Regions from separate parts of the Bacillus carboniphilus genome, predicted to be linked through region 3. Evidence: a T-box and tRNA genes for the amino acid it is inferred to sense, from the RefSeq annotation. Region 3 holds a T-box; the other regions hold tRNA genes.

What was found. The T-box of region 3 lies ahead of thrS (threonine--tRNA ligase). A T-box ahead of a tRNA ligase gene usually reads a tRNA of that ligase, here a tRNA-Thr.
Region 1: it has a tRNA-Thr gene. The T-box ahead of thrS (threonine--tRNA ligase) is inferred to sense a tRNA for this amino acid. The anticodon was not compared.
Region 2: it has a tRNA-Thr gene. The T-box ahead of thrS (threonine--tRNA ligase) is inferred to sense a tRNA for this amino acid. The anticodon was not compared.

Annotation. Positions count from the first base shown of each region.
Region 1 is NZ_CP129013.1:5,431-12,521, reverse strand. It holds gene LC087_RS00130 (hypothetical protein) at 436-1,032, shown strand; gene LC087_RS00125 (hypothetical protein) at 1,151-1,393, opposite strand; tRNA gene LC087_RS00120 (tRNA-Leu) at 1,701-1,782, opposite strand; tRNA gene LC087_RS00115 (tRNA-Leu) at 1,802-1,887, opposite strand; tRNA gene LC087_RS00110 (tRNA-Cys) at 1,896-1,969, opposite strand; tRNA gene LC087_RS00105 (tRNA-Gly) at 1,974-2,048, opposite strand; tRNA gene LC087_RS00100 (tRNA-Gln) at 2,098-2,172, opposite strand; tRNA gene LC087_RS00095 (tRNA-His) at 2,440-2,515, opposite strand; tRNA gene LC087_RS00090 (tRNA-Trp) at 2,542-2,615, opposite strand; tRNA gene LC087_RS00085 (tRNA-Tyr) at 2,624-2,708, opposite strand; tRNA gene LC087_RS00080 (tRNA-Thr) at 2,727-2,799, opposite strand; tRNA gene LC087_RS00075 (tRNA-Phe) at 2,818-2,893, opposite strand; tRNA gene LC087_RS00070 (tRNA-Asp) at 2,905-2,980, opposite strand; tRNA gene LC087_RS00065 (tRNA-Met) at 2,984-3,060, opposite strand; tRNA gene LC087_RS00060 (tRNA-Val) at 3,229-3,304, opposite strand; tRNA gene LC087_RS00055 (tRNA-Glu) at 3,313-3,387, opposite strand; tRNA gene LC087_RS00050 (tRNA-Ser) at 3,411-3,503, opposite strand; tRNA gene LC087_RS00045 (tRNA-Asn) at 3,507-3,581, opposite strand; rRNA gene rrf (5S ribosomal RNA) at 3,591-3,706, opposite strand; rRNA gene LC087_RS00035 (23S ribosomal RNA) at 4,118-7,045, opposite strand.
Region 2 is NZ_CP129013.1:1,876,621-1,883,711, forward strand. It holds gene glgB (1,4-alpha-glucan branching enzyme) at 1-54, opposite strand, end outside; tRNA gene LC087_RS09525 (tRNA-Glu) at 599-670, opposite strand; tRNA gene LC087_RS09530 (tRNA-Ser) at 680-770, opposite strand; tRNA gene LC087_RS09535 (tRNA-Asn) at 774-848, opposite strand; tRNA gene LC087_RS09540 (tRNA-Ile) at 885-961, opposite strand; tRNA gene LC087_RS09545 (tRNA-Gly) at 972-1,045, opposite strand; tRNA gene LC087_RS09550 (tRNA-His) at 1,055-1,130, opposite strand; tRNA gene LC087_RS09555 (tRNA-Phe) at 1,144-1,219, opposite strand; tRNA gene LC087_RS09560 (tRNA-Asp) at 1,242-1,317, opposite strand; tRNA gene LC087_RS09565 (tRNA-Met) at 1,332-1,408, opposite strand; tRNA gene LC087_RS09570 (tRNA-Ser) at 1,859-1,951, opposite strand; tRNA gene LC087_RS09575 (tRNA-Ile) at 1,958-2,034, opposite strand; tRNA gene LC087_RS09580 (tRNA-Met) at 2,055-2,131, opposite strand; tRNA gene LC087_RS09585 (tRNA-Ala) at 2,162-2,237, opposite strand; tRNA gene LC087_RS09590 (tRNA-Pro) at 2,259-2,335, opposite strand; tRNA gene LC087_RS09595 (tRNA-Arg) at 2,340-2,416, opposite strand; tRNA gene LC087_RS09600 (tRNA-Leu) at 2,421-2,509, opposite strand; tRNA gene LC087_RS09605 (tRNA-Gly) at 2,524-2,598, opposite strand; tRNA gene LC087_RS09610 (tRNA-Leu) at 2,608-2,690, opposite strand; tRNA gene LC087_RS09615 (tRNA-Lys) at 2,702-2,776, opposite strand; tRNA gene LC087_RS09620 (tRNA-Thr) at 2,788-2,863, opposite strand; tRNA gene LC087_RS09625 (tRNA-Val) at 3,075-3,150, opposite strand; rRNA gene rrf (5S ribosomal RNA) at 3,154-3,270, opposite strand; rRNA gene LC087_RS09635 (23S ribosomal RNA) at 3,523-6,454, opposite strand; rRNA gene LC087_RS09640 (16S ribosomal RNA) at 6,786-7,091, opposite strand, start outside.
Region 3 is NZ_CP129013.1:3,190,158-3,197,248, reverse strand. It holds gene LC087_RS16615 (GNAT family N-acetyltransferase) at 695-1,237, shown strand; gene LC087_RS16610 (DUF4256 domain-containing protein) at 1,278-1,799, shown strand; gene thrS (threonine--tRNA ligase) at 1,958-3,877, opposite strand; T-box leader at 3,926-4,147, opposite strand; T-box leader at 4,180-4,402, opposite strand; gene LC087_RS16600 (aspartate/glutamate racemase family protein) at 4,566-5,261, shown strand; gene LC087_RS19795 (GNAT family N-acetyltransferase) at 5,418-5,657, opposite strand; gene LC087_RS16595 (hypothetical protein) at 5,670-5,843, opposite strand; gene LC087_RS16590 (aminoglycoside phosphotransferase family protein) at 6,031-7,044, opposite strand.

The DNA of each region.
Region 1 (7,091 bases), 420 kb from region 3:
CGGGCTAGCGCAGGCGTTGCTCTCGCGACGTGGCTGTACTTAGCCTGTGTTCATTAAGCAGACCGCCTCGTTCTTCAGCGTCCTTTTTCCCTACTTTTTGAACACGCACTTTTAATGAGGTTTCTACAAATCCAATCCGAAAGAAATGAAGTACTTAAAGAAATTTCAAGAAAACTAGATGGGTTTAAAATAGAAAGAATGGAAGAGTAAATATAGTAGACATGATTATTGCTAAAAACCTTTTACAACTGAATACAATTGAAAATCATAACATGAAGGCTTTTGATCATTGCTATCACCTTGTGAATTAACTCTAGCAAACCTTTAATACTATTGATTAGACTGAAGTGTAACCTTCTGGTCTATAAAAAATATAATCTGAAGATTTGAAGTAAGTAGTATAGATAAAACAAATGATATGAGCGAGGGAAGGACATGGGTAAAGGTGACATTTATATTCTAGTTTTTATCATCATAATATGGGCTCTTTTTATTGCAACAACAGTATTTGATTTTAAAAAACAAACAGGAAAACGCATTATTACTAAAAGAAATATTTTTACAGGGATTGCTGGATTTGTTACCATCATTGAATTTATATTGTTATCTTATATTAATGAAACTCTATACAAAAATGTGATGAATTCCTCTGCATTATATGTATTCCTAATTTTTCAGCCATTAGCCGTATTTAGAGCTTTCGAAAAAGACAGTAAGATTTTAATTTATAACAGGATTAAGAAAAATTATCAAAAAGTGATTATTATTTTACTTTTCTTTTGTATCGCACCAATATCTTATTTCTCAATAAAACCTGAATTCACTTTTCAAGAAGCATATGAAAAGGTAAAAGAGTTAGAGTCTGAGAGAAATATTGAGATTGTAAAACCAGGAGATTCTGATAGAAATATTGCTCCATTTGGTGGAACCGACAATTTTGTATTAGCTTTTTATAGTTTCGATTTTCATCCAGGTACTGCCTTTTTAGTTCATCCTAATACTGGAAAGATTATTGAGATGGAATTCGAGTAAGACACTATAAATGGACTGTTCATTAGCAGTCATTTACTAAATATTTGAGATGCATAAGAGTCAATTATTCCACGAATAATTGACTCTAAACATTTAACACCTCAAGAAATTAAATTATTTAAGCGGGGTAATCTTTACTTTTACCTATTAATTCTTTTTTGAAAAATTCAATATACCTAATTTCCAGTTGGTGAAGGAGATTAATCTTTGCTTGATATTCCGCTACAAATACATCCTCTAGCGTACCTGTTATGCTTTCACTATTCTTTAGTTTGTTTTTATGGTGTTCCAATAGTTCTTCGTATATTTCTCGCTCAAGGACTAATTCCCTGCTTAAAAATTCTTCTATCTTCTCTCTCATCCTCTTCAACCTCTTTTCTTAGAATTAATTATAAATTAGTATGAACCGTATTAACGTTGCTTAAACAATCAAAGATTTTACTCTATAATAACCTGTAAAATCCCATCCAGTTTAGAATAATCTATCTATCATGTTATGCAGTAACATTTTTAAACCGGAATACCGTTCCGAAAAGTACGGTTGTGTTCATAATAGATTTCAGGTAGTCTAAATAGTTAATAAACACAAAAAACGTTTCCCACAATTGAGAAACGTTGATATTACAAAATATTCAATGTTAATAAACAAAAATAAACTTGAAATATGATACCGGTGGTCGGGGTCGAACCGACACTCCATAAGGAACACGATTTTGAGTCGTGCGCGTCTGCCAATTCCGCCACACCGGCTAAAAAAGTATTTGATTAATGCCGAGGGCCGGACTTGAACCGGCACGGTAGTCACCTACCGCAGGATTTTAAGTCCTGTGTGTCTGCCAATTCCACCACCCCGGCATGGGTAATGGAGGCGGCAACCGGATTTGAACCGGTGATAAAGGTTTTGCAGACCTCTGCCTTACCACTTGGCTATGCCGCCACTTTGGAGCGGAAGACGGGATTCGAACCCGCGACCCCCACCTTGGCAAGGTGATGTTCTACCACTGAACTACTTCCGCAAGTATATATTATATATATGATTTTCTATTCATATTATACTAAAAAGAATGGCTGGGCTAGCTGGATTCGAACCAGCGCATCACGGAATCAAAATCCGTTGCCTTACCGCTTGGCTATAGCCCATTGAATAATCTCCATGAATAACCTTCTTCGATTAAACATCATGAATGTACTTCGCACAATGATTTTTTGAATATGCTTCATTGAGTTACTTCAAGAAGAATCATTGACATAACAATAAAAATAAATACTACTTATAGAATGTTAGTTCCATGAATAACCTTCTTCGACTAAGCTTCATGAATTTACATCGCAAGATGATTTTTTGTGATTATACTTCATATATTACCTGTATAATTACATTCATTCAATTAAAACTATATCAGCAAATGGGGCGATTGATGGGAATCGAACCCACGAGTGCCAGAGCCACAATCTGGTGCGTTAACCACTTCGCCACAACCGCCATATATAGTTGAAAAATTAATTAATTGGCAGGGGTAGTAGGAATCGAACCCACACCGGAGGTTTTGGAGACCTCTGTTCTACCTTTAAACTATACCCCTATCAAAAATGGTGGAGGGGGACGGATTCGAACCGCCGAACCCTGAGGGAGCGGATTTACAGTCCGCCGCGTTTAGCCACTTCGCTACCCCTCCATATGAAATTTCAGACAGTGCCGGCGAGAGGACTTGAACCCCCAACCTACTGATTACAAGTCAGTTGCTCTACCAATTGAGCTACCCCGGCATATAAAATAATCATTAGTGGTGGCTTGGGACGGAATCGAACCGCCGACACATGGATTTTCAGTCCATTGCTCTACCAACTGAGCTACCAAGCCTATGTATTATATGGCGGTCCCGACGGGAATCGAACCCGCGATCTCCTGCGTGACAGGCAGGCATGTTAACCGCTACACCACGGGACCTTTTGGTTGCGGGGGCAGGATTTGAACCTGCGACCTTCGGGTTATGAGCCCGACGAGCTACCAGACTGCTCCACCCCGCGATAATAATAAAGTATATTGTTATTCTATGCTCTTAGTTAGCATGGACTGTCCCGATCTCAGGTTGTTTACTCTTTGATGCTACTTGATCGGTACAACTTGCTGTGTGATTCGACGATGCTTTTGCTCGTTGCTCCACCCCGCGGTAATATTAGTTGTTCTTGAATTAATGGTGGAGGATGACGGGATCGAACCGCCGACCCCTTGCTTGTAAGGCAAGTGCTCTCCCAGCTGAGCTAATCCTCCGTTAATCTTGGTGACCCGTACGGGATTCGAACCCGTGTTACCGCCGTGAAAGGGCGGTGTCTTAACCGCTTGACCAACGGGCCATATATTTTAAAATCTAGTGAACTGGCGGAGAGCAAGGGATTCGAACCCTTGAGACAGCGTTAACCGTCTACACGATTTCCAATCGTGCTCCTTCGACCTCTCGGACAGCCTCTCCAAGTGGCTCCGCAGGTAGGATTCGAACCTACGACCGTTCGGTTAACAGCCGAATGCTCTACCACTGAGCTACTGCGGATCAATATTAGCCTGGCAACGTCCTACTCTCACAGGGGGAGACCCCCAACTACCATCGGCGCTAAAGAGCTTAACTTCCGTGTTCGGCATGGGAACGGGTGTGGCCTCTTTGCCATCATCACCAGACATATGGTTTACGGCTTTTGATAAACGGCGCATTTTTTTGTCATCTTCTTTCGTCAACGTCGTCACGTACTGGAGTACGCTCCTCGGTTTCCTCAGTTAATTCCTCAAACTGCTTGTTTCTCAAAACCCTTTTATTCTTAACTTAGGCTTCATTTGAAAAGGCGCATTTTTTTGTCATCTTCTTTCGTCGACGCCGTCACGTACTGAAGTACGCTCAAACCTCTCCTCAGTTGATTCCTTAAACTATTTACCTCTCAAAACCCTTTTTCTTCTTACTTTGTTTTAATCGCTAAATTATTAATTCTTTTTAAAAGCAACACAAATCTTATTATACTAGGAATGAAGAAAAAATCAAGTGTTTTTTCATTCTTTCAAAACTAAATAACGAAGGGTAACAAGAATCGCATGTGTGTGGTTAAGTCCTCGATCGATTAGTATTCGTCAGCTCCATGTGTCACCACACGTCCACCTCGAACCTATCAACCTGATCATCTTTCAGGGATCTTACTCTATTGCTAGATGGGAAATCTCATCTTGAGGAGGGCTTCATGCTTAGATGCTTTCAGCACTTATCCCTTCCGCACATAGCTACCCAGCGATGCCTTTGGCAAGACAACTGGTACACCAGCGGTGCGTCCATCCCGGTCCTCTCGTACTAAGGACAGCTCCTCTCAAATTTCCTGCGCCCACGACGGATAGGGACCGAACTGTCTCACGACGTTCTGAACCCAGCTCGCGTACCGCTTTAATGGGCGAACAGCCCAACCCTTGGGACCGACTACAGCCCCAGGATGCGATGAGCCGACATCGAGGTGCCAAACCTCCCCGTCGATGTGGACTCTTGGGGGAGATAAGCCTGTTATCCCCGGGGTAGCTTTTATCCGTTGAGCGATGGCCCTTCCATGCGGAACCACCGGATCACTAAGCCCGACTTTCGTCCCTGCTCGACTTGTAGGTCTCGCAGTCGTTCTCCTTGTGCCTTTACACTCTACGAATGATTTCCAACCATTCTGAGGGAACCTTTGGGCGCCTCCGTTACTTTTTAGGAGGCGACCGCCCCAGTCAAACTGCCCACCTGACACTGTCTCCCACCCGGATGACGGGTGCGGGTTAGAAGGTCAATACAGCCAGGGTAGTATCCCAAAGACGCCTCCACCGAAGCTAGCGCTCCGGCTTCCAAGGCTCCTACCTATTCTGTACAAGCTGTACCAACATTCAATATCAGGCTACAGTAAAGGCTCACGGGGTCTTTCCGTCCTGTCGCGGGTAACCTGCATCTTCACAGGTACTATAATTACACCGAGTCTCTCGTTGAGACAGTGCCCAGATCGTTGCGCCTTTCGTGCGGGTCGGAACTTACCCGACAAGGAATTTCGCTACCTTAGGACCGTTATAGTTACGGCCGCCGTTTACTGGGGCTTCGGTTCACACCTTCGCTTACGCTAAGCGCTCCCCTTAACCTTCCAGCACCGGGCAGGCGTCAGCCCCTATACTTCGCCTTACGGCTTCGCAGAGACCTGTGTTTTTGCTAAACAGTCGCCTGGGCCTTTTCACTGCGGCTCTCTCGGGCTTGCACCCTACCAGAGCACCCCTTCTCCCGAAGTTACGGGGTCATTTTGCCGAGTTCCTTAACGAGAGTTCTCTCGATCACCTTAGGATTCTCTCCTCGCCTACCTGTGTCGGTTTGCGGTACGGGCACCTCCCACCTCGTTAGAGGCTTTTCTTGGCAGTGTGGAATCAGGAACTTCGGTACTCTATTTCCCTCGCCATCACAAACTCAGCCTTCATGATGAGCGGATTTGCCTACTCATCAGCCTACCTGCTTGGACGCGGCGATCCAGTGCCGCGCTTACCCTATCCTCCTGCGTCCCCCCATCACTCAAATGGTGGGGAGGTGGTACAGGAATATCAACCTGTTGTCCATCGCCTACGCCTTTCGGCCTCGGCTTAGGTCCCGACTAACCCTGAGCGGACGAGCCTTCCTCAGGAAACCTTAGGCATTCGGTGGAGGGGATTCTCACCCCTCTTTCGCTACTCATACCGGCATTCTCACTTCTAAGCGCTCCACCAGTCCTTCCGGTCTGGCTTCACCGCCCTTAGAACGCTCTCCTACCACTGTTCCATACGGAACAGTCCGCGCTTTCGGTGATACGTTTAGCCCCGGTACATTTTCGGCGCAGAGTCACTCGACCAGTGAGTATTACGCACTCTTTAAATGGTGGTCGCTTCTAAGCCAACATCCTGGTTGTCTAAGCAACTCCACATCCTTTTCCACTTAACGTATACTTTGGGACCTTAGCTGGCGGTCTGGGCTGTTTCCCTCTTGACTACGGATCTTATCACTCGCAGTCTGACTCCCAAGAATAAGTTTCTGGCATTCGGAGTTTGACTGAATTCGGTAACCCGATGAGGGCCCCTAGTCCAATCAGTGCTCTACCTCCATAACTCTCATCTTGAGGCTAGCCCTAAAGCTATTTCGGAGAGAACCAGCTATCTCCAAGTTCGATTGGAATTTCTCCGCTACCCACACCTCATCCCCGCACTTTTCAACGTGCGTGGGTTCGGGCCTCCATTCAGTGTTACCTGAACTTCACCCTGGACATGGGTAGATCACCTGGTTTCGGGTCTACGACCCTATACTCTATTCGCCCTACTTAAGACTCGCTTTCGCTACGGCTCCGCCTTATCAGCTTAACCTTGCATAGGATCGTAACTCGCCGGTTCATTCTACAAAAGGCACGCCATCACCCGTTAACGGGCTCTGACTACTTGTAAGCACACGGTTTCAGGATCTCTTTCACTCCCCGCCAGGGTGCTTTTCACCTTTCCTCACGGTACTGGTTCACTATCGGTCACTAGGGAGTATTTAGCCTTGGGAGATGGTCCTCCTGCTTCCGGCAGGATTCCTCGTGTCCCGCCGTACTCAGGATCCACTCTGGAGAGAATGAGATTTTGACTACAGGATTGTTACCTTCTCTGATGGGCCTTTCCAGACCTCTTCATCTATCTCATTCCTTTGTAACTCCGTATAGAGTGTCCTACAACCCCAAGAGGAAACCTCTTGGTTTGGGCTAATTCCGTTTCGCTCGCCGCTACTCAGGAAATCGCGTTTGCTTTCCTCTCCTCCGGGTACTTAGATGTTTCAGTTCCCCGGGTGTGCCTTCCATATCCTATGTATTCAGATATGGATCCTACTCCATTACGAGTAGGGGGTTTCCCCATTCGGATATCTCCGGATCAAAGCTTACTTACAGCTCCCCGAAGCGTTTCGGCGTTAGTCCCGTCCTTCATCGGCTCCTAGTGCCAAGGCATCCACCGTGCGCTCTTTCTAACTTAACCGTTAGAATCTATCTTTTTGACTTTTCAGTAGTTCAAAAACTCTTGA
Region 2 (7,091 bases), 1.3 Mb from region 3:
GGAACCTTCGTGAAATAAATGGACATCAAAATCGGAAGGAATTAATACTGACATTTATATCACCTCTATTAGCTTTCCGTCTCCCTTATTACCATAATTCAAAAAAAAAGAGGAAATCCCTTTTCTGAAAACGCTTCAACATTTTGACATAGTTCGTCATTTTTTTCATTCTAAAATATTTTATTATTTATTTTTTAATTAATAATTCTAACTATTCCATCAAATATTTATTTAACAGTATATATAGGTATATAGATATCTTAATAAACTATTCTAACAAATTGAACATTTGTCGATTTATGTCGTAAATAAAAGAAACAATTCTCCTCTTCCTAATAAGGATTAAAAAATATACAGTTGGACCTATATCTATTTTTTATTAGTAAAAATTAGTGGTAATGTGATCATAAAGAAAATTTTGAAGATATTTCGTTAAGAGACAAGTGCGGAGAAAAACATACGAGTAGTTGGGCAGTGGAACTAGATAACAATGATAACATCAGCCAAATCAAAACAGATCTTTATACTTTCTTTCTTAAGAACACACAAAAAACCTTAGAGGTTCTATTCTCTAAGGTTTTTACATTCCTATTATTTATGACCCGTACGGGATTCGAACCCGTGTTACCGCCGTGAAAGGGCGGTGTCTTAACCGCTTGACCAACGGGCCTTACATTAATGGCGGAGAAGGAGGGATTTGAACCCTCGCGCCGCTCGCGCGACCTACACCCTTAGCAGGGGCGCCTCTTCAGCCACTTGAGTACTTCTCCTTATGGCTCCGCAGGTAGGATTCGAACCTACGACCGTTCGGTTAACAGCCGAATGCTCTACCACTGAGCTACTGCGGAATAACAACAAAATATAATTTACCACCATAGTATACATGGTGGGCCTGAATGGACTTGAACCATCGACCTCACGCTTATCAGGCGTGCGCTCTGACCAACTGAGCTACAGGCCCATAATATGTATGGAGCGGGTGATGGGAATCGAACCCACGACATCAGCTTGGAAGGCTGAGGTTTTACCACTAAACTACACCCGCAATTTTTTATGGGGCGATTGATGGGAATCGAACCCACGAGTGCCAGAGCCACAATCTGGTGCGTTAACCACTTCGCCACAACCGCCATAATTCTAAAATGGTGGCTCGGGACGGAATCGAACCGCCGACACATGGATTTTCAGTCCATTGCTCTACCAACTGAGCTACCGAGCCTATATAGTAATATTTGTTAAAATGGCGGTCCCGACGGGAATCGAACCCGCGATCTCCTGCGTGACAGGCAGGCATGTTAACCGCTACACCACGGGACCACTTTTTTTAGTTTTGGTTGCGGGGGCAGGATTTGAACCTGCGACCTTCGGGTTATGAGCCCGACGAGCTACCAGACTGCTCCACCCCGCGATAGTATTAGTTATTTAATTATTCTATGCTCTTAGTTAGCACAGACTGTCCCGATCTCAAATTGTCTATTCAAGATGCTGCTCGATCGGTACAACTCGCTGTGGATTCGACGATGCTTTTGCTCGTTGCTCCACCCCGCGATAGTATTAGTTATTTAATTATTCCATGCTCTTAGCTAGCATAGACTGTCCCGATCTCAAATTGTCTATTCAAGATGCTGCTCGATCGGTACAACTCGCTGTGGATTCGACGATGCTTTTGCTCGTTGCTCCACCCCGCGATAGTATTAGTTATTTAATTATTCCATGCTCTTAGCTAGCATAGACTGTCCCGATCTCAAATTGACTATTCAAGATGCTACTCGATCGGTACAACTCGTTGTGGATTCGACGATGCTCTTGCTCGTTGCTCCACACCACGATAATATCAACAGTTTCTTAAAAAATAATATGGCGGAGGAAGAGGGATTCGAACCCCCGCGGGCTTTGACACCCCTGTCGGTTTTCAAGACCGATCCCTTCAGCCGGACTTGGGTATTCCTCCAAATTATGGTGGACCCTGTAGGACTCGAACCTACGACCGTTCGGTTATGAGCCGAATGCTCTAACCAACTGAGCTAAGGGTCCACATTCACATAATTTATTATTGGTAGCGGCGGAGGGGATCGAACCCCCGACCTCACGGGTATGAACCGTACGCTCTAGCCAGCTGAGCTACACCGCCAAAATATATCATTTTCATAATCTAAATATTTGGTGGAGCCTAGCGGGATCGAACCGCTGACCTCCTGCGTGCAAGGCAGGCGCTCTCCCAGCTGAGCTAAGGCCCCTTGTTAAAACATAATCGATCGTGGTCGGGAAGACAGGATTCGAACCTGCGACCCCATGGTCCCAAACCATGTGCTCTACCAAGCTGAGCTACTTCCCGTAAATGGCGCGCCCGAGAGGAGTCGAACCCCTAACCTTTTGATCCGTAGTCAAACGCTCTATCCAATTGAGCTACGGGCGCTAAATGGTGCCGAGGGCCGGACTTGAACCGGCACGGTAGTCACCTACCGCAGGATTTTAAGTCCTGTGTGTCTGCCAATTCCACCACCCCGGCATGGGGAATGATCTTGGAGCGGAAGACGGAATTCGAACCCGCGACCCCCACCTTGGCAAGGTGGTGTTCTACCACTGAACTACTTCCGCGTATCTTAATGCGGGTGAAGGGAGTCGAACCCCCACGTCACAAGGACACTAGATCCTAAGTCTAGCGCGTCTGCCAGTTCCGCCACACCCGCGAAATTCAAAATGGTGAGCCATGAAGGACTCGAACCTTCGACCCTCTGATTAAAAGTCAGATGCTCTACCAACTGAGTAATGGCTCTAAAAAACTCGTGGTGCCGGCAAGAGGACTTGAACCCCCAACCTACTGATTACAAGTCAGTTGCTCTACCAATTGAGCTACACCGGCGTATAAAAAGTGAACTATTATTTGATTTTTCTTTCTTAAAACGTCATCCCGACTTCTATTAGTTTATTCAAGATGTTGTTCAGTCGGTATGCTGATGCTTATTCTATGAAGCCTATTCGGTCGTGCTCTACCAATTGAGCTACACCGGCGTATATACCCAGACCTTACGGTCTTTGTTTTAAATATTATTAGATAACAATTTCATTTTAAATGGTGGAGGATGACGGGATCGAACCGCCGACCCCTTGCTTGTAAGGCAAGTGCTCTCCCAGCTGAGCTAATCCTCCAATGCTTGGCAACGTCCTACTCTCACAGGGGGAGACCCCCCAACTACCATCGGCGCTAAAGAGCTTAACTTCCGTGTTCGGCATGGGAACGGGTGTGACCTCTTTGCTATCGTCACCAAACATAGGGTTTACGACTTTTAATAAACGGCACATTTTTTTGTCATCTTCTTTCGTCAACGTCGTCACGTACTGGAGTACGCTCCTCGGTTTCCTCAGTTGATTCCTGAAATTACTCGCCTCTCAAACCCCTTGTCCCATTTTAGAGGGACAAAATATATTATACTTATTTTTATGATAATATCAAGCGTTTTTTCAAAAGAAAATTCATTCTTTCAAAACTAAATAACGAAGGGTGACAAGAATCGCATGTGTGTGGTTAAGTCCTCGATCGATTAGTATTCGTCAGCTCCATGTGTCACCACACGTCCACCTCGAACCTATCAACCTGATCATCTTTCAGGGATCTTACTCTATTGCTAGATGGGAAATCTCATCTTGAGGGGGGCTTCATGCTTAGATGCTTTCAGCACTTATCCCTTCCGCACATAGCTACCCAGCGATGCCTTTGGCAAGACAACTGGTACACCAGCGGTGCGTCCATCCCGGTCCTCTCGTACTAAGGACAGCTCCTCTCAAATTTCCTGCGCCCACGACGGATAGGGACCGAACTGTCTACGACGTTCTGAACCCAGGCTCGCGTACCGCTTTAATGGGCGAACAGCCCAACCCTTGGGACCGACTACAGCCCCAGGATGCGATGAGCCGACATCGAGGTGCCAAACCTCCCCGTCGATGTGGACTCTTGGGGGAGATAAGCCTGTTATCCCCGGGGTAGCTTTTATCCGTTGAGCGATGGCCCTTCCATGCGGAACCACCGGATCACTAAGCCCGACTTTCGTCCCTGCTCGACTTGTAGGTCTCGCAGTCAAGCTCCCTTGTGCCTTTACACTCTACGAATGATTTCCAACCATTCTGAGGGAACCTTTGGGCGCCTCCGTTACTTTTTAGGAGGCGACCGCCCCAGTCAAACTGCCCACCTGACACTGTCTCCCACCCGGATGACGGGTGCGGGTTAGAAGGTCAATACAGCCAGGGTAGTATCCCAAAGACGCCTCCACCGAAGCTAGCGCTCCGGCTTCCAAGGCTCCTACCTATTCTGTACAAGCTGTACCAACATTCAATATCAGGCTACAGTAAAGCTCCACGGGGTCTTTCCGTCCTGTCGCGGGTAACCTGCATCTTCACAGGTACTATAATTTCACCGAGTCTCTCGTTGAGACAGTGCCCAGATCGTTGCGCCTTTCGTGCGGGTCGGAACTTACCCGACAAGGAATTTCGCTACCTTAGGACCGTTATAGTTACGGCCGCCGTTTACTGGGGCTTCGGTTCACACCTTCGCTTACGCTAAGCGCTCCCCTTAACCTTCCAGCACCGGGCAGGCGTCAGCCCCTATACTTCGCCTTACGGCTTCGCAGAGACCTGTGTTTTTGCTAAACAGTCGCCTGGGCCTTTTCACTGCGGCTCTCTCGGGCTTGCACCCTACCAGAGCACCCCTTCTCCCGAAGTTACGGGGTCATTTTGCCGAGTTCCTTAACGAGAGTTCTCTCGATCACCTTAGGATTCTCTCCTCGCCTACCTGTGTCGGTTTGCGGTACGGGCACCTCCCACCTCGTTAGAGAGCTTTTTTCTTGGCAGTGTGGAATCAGGAACTTCGGTACTCTATTTCCCTCGCCATCACAGCTCAGCCTTCATGATGAGCGGATTTGCCTACTCATCAGCCTACCTGCTTGGACGCGGCGATCCAGTGCCGCGCTTACCCTATCCTCCTGCGTCCCCCCATCACTCAAATGGTGGGGAGGTGGTACAGGAATATCAACCTGTTGTCCATCGCCTACGCCTTTCGGCCTCGGCTTAGGTCCCGACTAACCCTGAGCGGACGAGCCTTCCTCAGGAAACCTTAGGCATTCGGTGGAGGGATTCTCACCCCTCTTTCGCTACTCATACCGGCATTCTCACTTCTAAGCGCTCCACCAGTCCTTCCGGTCTGGCTTCACCGCCCTTAGAACGCTCTCCTACCACTGTTCCATACGGAACAGTCCGCGACTTCGGTGATACGTTTAGCCCCGGTACATTTTCGGCGCAGAGTCACTCGACCAGTGGTATTACGCACTCTTTAAATGGTGGCTGCTTCTAAGCCAACATCCTGGTTGTCTAAGCAACTCCACATCCTTTTCCACTTAACGTATACTTTGGGACCTTAGCTGGCGGTCTGGGCTGTTTCCCTCTTGACTACGGATCTTATCACTCGCAGTCTGACTCCCAAGAATAAGTTTCTGGCATTCGGAGTTTGACTGAATTCGGTAACCCGATGAGGGCCCCTAGTCCAATCAGTGCTCTACCTCCATAACTCTCATCTTGAGGCTAGCCCTAAAGCTATTTCGGAGAGAACCAGCTATCTCCAAGTTCGATTGGAATTTCTCCGCTACCCACACCTCATCCCCGCACTTTTCAACGTGCGTGGGTTCGGGCCTCCATTCAGTGTTACCTGAACTTCACCCTGGACATGGGTAGATCACCTGGTTTCGGGTCTACGACCCTATACTCTATTCGCCCTACTTAAGACTCGCTTTCGCTACGGCTCCGCCTTATCAGCTTAACCTTGCATAGGATCGTAACTCGCCGGTTCATTCTACAAAAGGCACGCCATCACCCGTTAACGGGCTCTGACTACTTGTAAGCACACGGTTTCAGGATCTCTTTCACTCCCCGCCAGGGGTGCTTTTCACCTTTCCCTCACGGTACTGGTTCACTATCGGTCACTAGGGAGTATTTAGCCTTGGGAGATGGTCCTCCCTGCTTCCGGCAGGATTCCTCGTGTCCCGCCGTACTCAGGATCCACTCTGGAGAGAATGAGATTTTGACTACAGGATTGTTACCTTCTCTGATGGGCCTTTCCAGACCTCTTCATCTATCTCATTCCTTTGTAACTCCGTATAGAGTGTCCTACAACCCCAAGAGGAAACCTCTTGGTTTGGGCTAATTCCGTTTCGCTCGCCGCTACTCAGGAAATCGCGTTTGCTTTCCTCTCCTCCGGGTACTTAGATGTTTCAGTTCCCCGGGTGTGCCTTCCATATCCTATGTATTCAGATATGGATCCTACTCCATTACGAGTAGGGGGTTTCCCCATTCGGATATCTCCGGATCAAAGCTTACTTACAGCTCCCCGAAGCGTTTCGGCGTTAGTCCCGTCCTTCATCGGCTCCTAGTGCCAAGGCATCCACCGTGCGCTCTTTCTAACTTAACCGTTAGAATCTATCTTTTTGACTTTTCAGTAGTTCAAAAACTCTTGAAAAAATGACGGTCGAATAACTTTGTTGTCTCGCTACTCCACTCCTCATGTACAGAGTACGTACACTGTGGTGCTCATAGCTTCGACGCCTCGTTCTTCTCGGCCCTTTTCCCCTTCGCTTTTTGAACAAGATCTTTCAGTCATAAATCACAATTTTGATGTCTTGTCATTTCGTTATTTAGTTTTCAAAGAACGAAGTCTTTCTGTTTGAGAGATGATCTCTCAAAACTAAACAAACCAAAAAGAGTCTTTACGTTTATGTCTCGAAAGAGACAGTTTTCCTTAGAAAGGAGGTGATCCAGCCGCACCTTCCGATACGGCTACCTTGTTACGACTTCACCCCAATCATCTGTCCCACCTTAGGCGGCTGGCTCCCTAAAAAGGGTTACCCTACCGACTTCGGGTGTTACAAACTCTCGTGGTGTGACGGGCGGTGTGTACAAGACCCGGGAACGTATTCACCGCGGCATGCTGATCCGCGATTACTAGCGATTCCGGCTTCATGTAGGCGAGTTGCAGCCTACAATCCGAACTGAGAATGGATTTTTGGGATTGGCTTCACTTTGCAGCTTCGCTGCCCTTTGTTCCATCC
Region 3 (7,091 bases):
ACAAAACGATACAAAATTCTCCACATCTCTCTCTCCTAAAAAAAAATCCATTTTTAAACATATTAACAGTATTTCTACGGTATTATAACCCTTGTAAACGAAGTTTTATTTTCTTTCTTTAAATTTCTTAGAGTTATTCTAATAAAATATAGAAAACACCATTGAAGTTATCAACTCTATTTTCATAAAGTACAGGAGTAACTTTTCGCTTCCTTTTATTATCATACAACATTTGTCAAATTATAGTAATCCAAGTCAGGAGTGAGAAAATGATCAAGTCCTTAAAAAGCAGACTAATTTTCCGGTTGTAACTTCTTTGCTTTTCATTGCTTTAACTTAAATGAACCTCAACATATCCAATCAAATGAGTTCTCCAATGAAAAACCTACTTTTATTCATTACATTCGCACCCATTTTTAACACAGGAATAATGACACAAAAATACCTACAATCAATATAAAAACCACTTAGGTTATGTTGTAAGTGGTTCTCGTTTGACCATAGTTATTTACAATTTTCAATAACGCTCGATAAAACAGGTAATCCTAGTTTATGGGTCTCTGAATTCGAGGGTCTAACCTGAATTTTGACGTTTTCCATTTTGGATGTGATTAAATCAAACCTCCCTGCACCTTCCCTCTTAGTATATCTGAATGGTAAAATATATAAAAGTGCAGTAAAGGAAAGTGTTGCAGTGAAGATTGATCATATTTGTAATAATAAAGGAAACGAAATAATCAATACAGAAAGAATCTATATGAGAAAATTTGTACAAGAGGATATCAATATGTTCTCCAAAATTGTACAAAAAGATGAAGTCGGTAAATGGCTAGGGTTAGGAAAAGGGATGTCGTATGAAGAATCTACCTCATACATAAACAGAATAATAGAACATTGGGAAGTACATAACATTGGAGTTTGGGCATTGATTAGCAAAAGCACCAATGAAATGTTGGGTCATTGCGGTTTAAGATATATAGATGATTCACAAGAGATAGAGCTCATTTACCTTCTTGATCCAAAGTATTGGGGGAAAGGGATAGCAACAGAAGCAGGAAATGCAGCTGTTCAATATGCGTTTCATTCTCTTAAGGTCAAAAAAGTTTTTGCACGGGTTCGTACTAATAATAGTCATTCAAAAAATGTGCTTCATAAACTTGGATTTACGTTTATTGGAGATCAACAGCACCATAATCGGATACTGTCTTATTACCGTTTAAAGAAGAAGGAGGAATAAAGATTTGGAAAAGGAATTATCACTAGAACAAAGGGAAGAAATGATGGAAGTATTAAAAGTCCGCTTTGATAAAAATATGAATAGACACAAAAGTATGGAATGGGCAAAAATTCAAGAAAAACTAGATGCTCATCCCGAAAAGCTTTGGTCACTCAATGAAATGGAAAGAACAGGGGGTGAACCAGATGTTATAGGATTCGATAAGGAGACAGATGAATACATATTTTATGATTGTTCAGTGGAAAGTCCTAAAGGTCGAAGAAGTGTTTGTTATGATCGTGAAGCACTAGAGTCTAGAAAGAAGCATAAACCTGAAAATAACGCTCTTGATATGGCCACTTCTATGGGAATAGAACTTTTGACCGAAGATCAATATCGAGAGTTACAAAAACATGGAGATTTTGATAAGAAATCATCCAGTTGGGTACAAACCCCTGCGGATATTAGAGATCTCGGCGGTGCACTATTTTGTGATTTTCGCTATGGTCACGTCTTTATTTATCATAACGGAGCCGAATCCTATTATGCTGCAAGAGGGTTTCGAGGCTCGCTAAAGGTCTAGTTATATATCGGAGGGCGATTAGTTACCAGAACATTACTAATTTATTCGCCCTCTTTTGATATACACTGGAGTGGAGTAGTGAATAATAACCAAATAACTACTATTTTTTAAGAAGATGCTCAAATAAATGGAAGAATTCCTACATAAATTTATCCTGTTTAAAGACTACGTTCTTCTATTTGCTTTTCAATGTTCATTTTAAACTCATCAAATGGAATACTTTGTAATTGTTTTTCTCCGTATTTTCTAACATTTACTGCTTCATGTTGTAATTCATTGTCCCCTAAGACTAAAATATAGGGGATTTTCTTCATCTGCGACTCTCTTATCTTATACCCAAGCTTTTGATCACTATCGTCAATATCCACTCTTACTCCTCGTTGTTTCAGTTCGGATTGAACCTTGAGACAGTATTCGATGTGAACTTGTGAAACAGGAATTATTTGTACTTGTGTCGGTGCCAGCCAAACAGGAAATGCTCCTGCAAAATGTTCAATTAATATACCAAAGAAGCGATCAATAGAGCCATAAATGGCACGGTGGATAACAACAGGACGAATTTTTTCATTGTTTTCATTAATATAAGTCAAATCAAATTTCTCAGGCATTTGAAAATCTAGCTGAATCGTAGCGCACTGATGACTTCGTTTTAAAGCATCTTTAATATGAAAATCAATTTTCGGACCATAAAAGGCCCCGTCCCCTTCATTTAGCTGATAATCTATTTTTAAATCATCCAGTACTTTTTTTAATGACCCTTCAGAGATTTCCCAAAGATGATCATCACCTGATGAATTCTCCGGACGAGTTGAAAGCTCTACCGAATAATCAAAGCCAAACGTACGATACACTTGATCTATTAAACCAAAGACCTGCTTAATTTCATTTTCTATTTGGTCTTCACGAACAAAGATGTGAGCATCATCTTGACAAAATGTACGGACCCGAAGCATTCCATTTAATGCACCACTATATTCGTGACGATGAACTTGACCGAACTCTGCCATCCGAATTGGTAAATCACGATAGGAATAAAGACTGTTTTTAAATACCAGCATATGACCAGGACAATTCATTGGTTTCATGGCAAACGTAGCCTGATCAACTTCAGAAAAATACATATTCTCTTGATAATGATCCCAATGACCGGACTTTTCCCATAATTGTTGATTCATCATTAATGGAGTACGAACTTCGTCATAACCAGCATTTGTTTGTAGCCCACGAGAAAAATTTTCTAGTTCATTTCGAACGATTTGTCCTTTTGGCAAATAAAATGGCATTCCTGGTGCATCCTCTGAAAACATAAATAGCTCTAATTGTTTTCCTAGCTTACGATGATCTCGTTTAGCTGCTTCTTCTAGGAAATTCACATACTCATTCAAATCTTGTTTCCTTTGAAATGCGACCCCATAAATACGTTGAAGAACTTCGTTTTGACTATCTCCTCGCCAATAGGCACCTGATACATGAGTTAGTTTAAATGCTTTTATCAATCCAGTTGAGGGAAGATGAGGACCACGACAAAGATCAATAAATTCCCCTTGTTGATATAATGTTATTTTTTCATCTTTAGGTATGTCTTTTAAAATTTCTAATTTAAATGGTTCACCTTGTTCTTTAAATAAGTTCTCAGCCTTTTGATAAGAAACTTCAACTCGCTTAATGGCTAAATTTTCATGAACAATTTTCTCCATCTCTTTTTCAATATCCAGTAAGTCTGCCTCATTCAAATGATGATCTAGTTTAAAATCATAATAAAAACCATCTTCAACCACGGGGCCTATCGTTAACTTCACATCCCCATAGAGTCTTTTCACAGCTTGTGCCATTACATGCGCTGAAGAATGTCTTAAAATATTTAAACCTTCTTTCGAATCCATTGTTAAAATAGAAAGTGTTGAATCCTTTTCAAGCTGATAGCATAAATCAACCAGTTTCTCATCTACTTTCCCTGCTATGGCTTTCTTTCTTAAGCTTGAACTAATTGACTCTGCCACTTCTTTTACTGTAATTCCTTTTGGAAATATCTTTGATTCTCCGTCAGGTAATTGAACTTTAATTAATTTTTCATTCATTTCAATAAACACCCCTTTTATATATTAAAAAACGCACTCATCCCTATAACAAGGGACGAATGCGTTAGTTTCGTGGTTCCACCCAATTTCCCATAAGTAAAAAATACTTTTGGCTTTGGTGCTGTAACGTAGCTTTTACGGTATTGGATACTTTGATTCACCAATACAGCTCAAAGGTGGTAAATTATTTTCCTAAGCTAGGAAGCTCTCACCTTTCCTTCCCTCTCTAATAACCGTAAAAATAATCCTTGTCCTCTTCATTGCTTTTATTTTGTAGAATAAAAAACGCACTCATCCCTATAACAAGGGACGAATGCGTTAGTTTCGTGGTTCCACCCAATTTCCCATAAGTAAAAAAATACTTTTGGCTTTGGTGCTGTAACGTAGCTTTTACGGTATTGGATACTTTGATTCACCAATACAGCTCATAGGTGGTAAATTATTTTCCTAAGCTAGGAAGCTCTCACCTTTCCTTCCCTCTCTAATAACCGTAAAAATAATTCTTGTCCTCTTCATTGCTTTTAACATGAACTAAGTTAAATTATTTCATATGCTACAATATTCCCCCATAATTAGCAACCTTTTTTTAAAAAAACTTTCATGATATTATGATCAGCTAGTTTTGAAAGGATGTATTATAATAAAAAACAAACAATATTTTACCATCGAATCTTTTGGAGGCGAAATGATGAGAACTATAGGGCTACTTGGTGGGATGAGCTGGGAATCTTCAGCAATCTATTACAAATTAATTAATGAAAGAGTGAAAGAAAAGCTTGGTAAACTTCATTCTGCAAAAAGTATCATGTACTCTGTTGATTTTCAACTGATTAAAGACCTTCAATTTGAAGGAAAGTGGTCCAAAGCAACAGTTGAACTTATTAAAGCAGCCAAATGTGTTGAAAAAGGTGGAGGAGATTTTTTAATCATTTGTACGAACACCATGCATAAAATGGCTGAAGAAATTCAAGGTGCGATTTCAATACCCGTTCTTCATATTGCAGATACGACTGGGGAAGAAATTGAGAAGTCCGGAATAAGAAAAATAGGATTACTAGCAACGAAGTTTACGATGGAACAGGAGTTTTATAAGGGACGATTACAATCTAAATATGGAATAGACGTAATTATTCCTAATGAAGAAGAGCGGATTATGATTCATGATATTATTTACAATGAACTATGTCTTGGTGACATACGTACCGAATCTAGACAAATATATAAAGAGATTATCGACCGACTAATTGAACGTGGAGCTGAAGGTATTATCCTTGGTTGCACCGAGATTACAATGTTAATTAAAGAACAAGATATCAACATTCCGGTCTTTGATACAACCAAAATTCATGCAATAAAAGCTGCTGATTATGCGATGAATAAGTGATTATTTTACAATAGAGGGGATCTCCAGAATTTAGAGGGTTGATACTTATTGATTATCACTCTTCCGTATCAACATTTTAAATCTTGTTTCACAATCTTGCCCGGTAATGGAATCATCTAAATTGCTAATTTTTTCACATAATCAATTAATATAAGTTTATCTGTACCTTGGTATTCCCCCCACCTTTTCATACCCTAGTTTTTCATAAAAGTGATGATTCCTTTTGTTTAAATGCGGAGTGTCTAAACACCATTTCATTGCTGAGAGAAATTCTTTCTCAATCAAATTCATAATGTCCGTACCGAATACTTTATTTTGATATTTAGTAGACAGGAATATTCTATTGAGTTTAAACCTGTTATTGGTTAAATCTCTAATGTCAATACCACCAACTATTTCATCATCATTCTATATTGTGTAGTATAAAAAGATTTCTATTTTCTTAAGTAGTCTCTCTATTGGTTCATTAACACGACTTGTTCCGTGGTCTTGGTACTTTTTTAAATCCTCTGCAAACTCTTCTTTCTGAATCTCTAAAAGCTGTTGTGCCTCACTTTCTTTTTTTCTTTTTATTGTTAACACTATACCTAGCCTTCTTTCATCTATTAGATTATCCTGAATTCAACTTAGTACTAAATATTTCTGTTGACTATGATCATCCAAAAAAATCCTTTATTAATATAAAAGGGTATATTCCGGTTAAAGTCTTTAGTTAATTCATAGAATAAAATAATAACGAAATATTTATTTTTGAAGGAACAAATATGTTTTATAACTCATTCTTTAACCAGTTCAATAATATAGGAATTTGATCGGCATAACTTCTAATTTCATTTATTGTTGCTGTTACCTGTTCCGTCCCCATTTTCTTATCTTCCTCATCTGTACACTCAATCCCTAGCGATCTTTTCAGGCTGTATTCAAGCCAGTCTAGTTTACCAAGAAAACCAAGTGATAATACCTTTCTCCAATCGGCGTTTACTTGACCGTATCGCGTTTGATAGCTTTGTATAAATGTGCAGAACTTTTGTTTATCAATCTCTCCTTTTTCTTTAGTTGACCAGTAGATTGCTGTTTCAACTAAATCATGATGAGGATTAATAAAACCAGCTGATTCCCAGTCAATAAGGACTGGTTTATCAAAATTCCACATAACATTTTTAGAATCCAGATCCCTATGGCTAATGACCATATTAGACGCCAGAACATCCTCCGCCTCATTCGCCGCTAAATTCCAACCCTTAAGGTTATCGAAATTTAGAGAGAGGATGTCAACCCATTCCATATATTGTTTCTTTCCTCTTTGCAAATAATAGTCCCAATTTATTAAGTGATTATTTTCATGTTTATCATTTGTTATCTTTAATTCACTAAAATCAGTCTTATGTATATCCGCAAGAATTCCTCCAATCTTTTCACAATGACTATTATTAATATTCACTTGATTTAAAGTTACACCCTCTATCCAATTAAATACAAGATAGTATTGTCCATTCACGTTTTGAATGAAATCATCCGTCGTGTTTCTAGTCGAGAGAGCTGGTATATTTTTAGAAAGAAAATAGGCTATCTTTTCAGCGTTCACATAATTTCTAAGCGCATTCGGTCTTTTCATTATTTCTGGGTTTAGTAGCTTTACTGCATACTTCCCTTGAGTAGTTTCAACGGAAAACATTCGATGTAAAAGTCCTCCAGAGATAGGCTTAGGTTCATTCACTAGCTCACCAAGAAGAGACGTTCGGCATATATCCTTAAAGTCCAACTTATAACTGATATCTCCCATTTTAAATCATCCCTTTCTGTTTAAAATAACGAGTAAACAATCTTTAT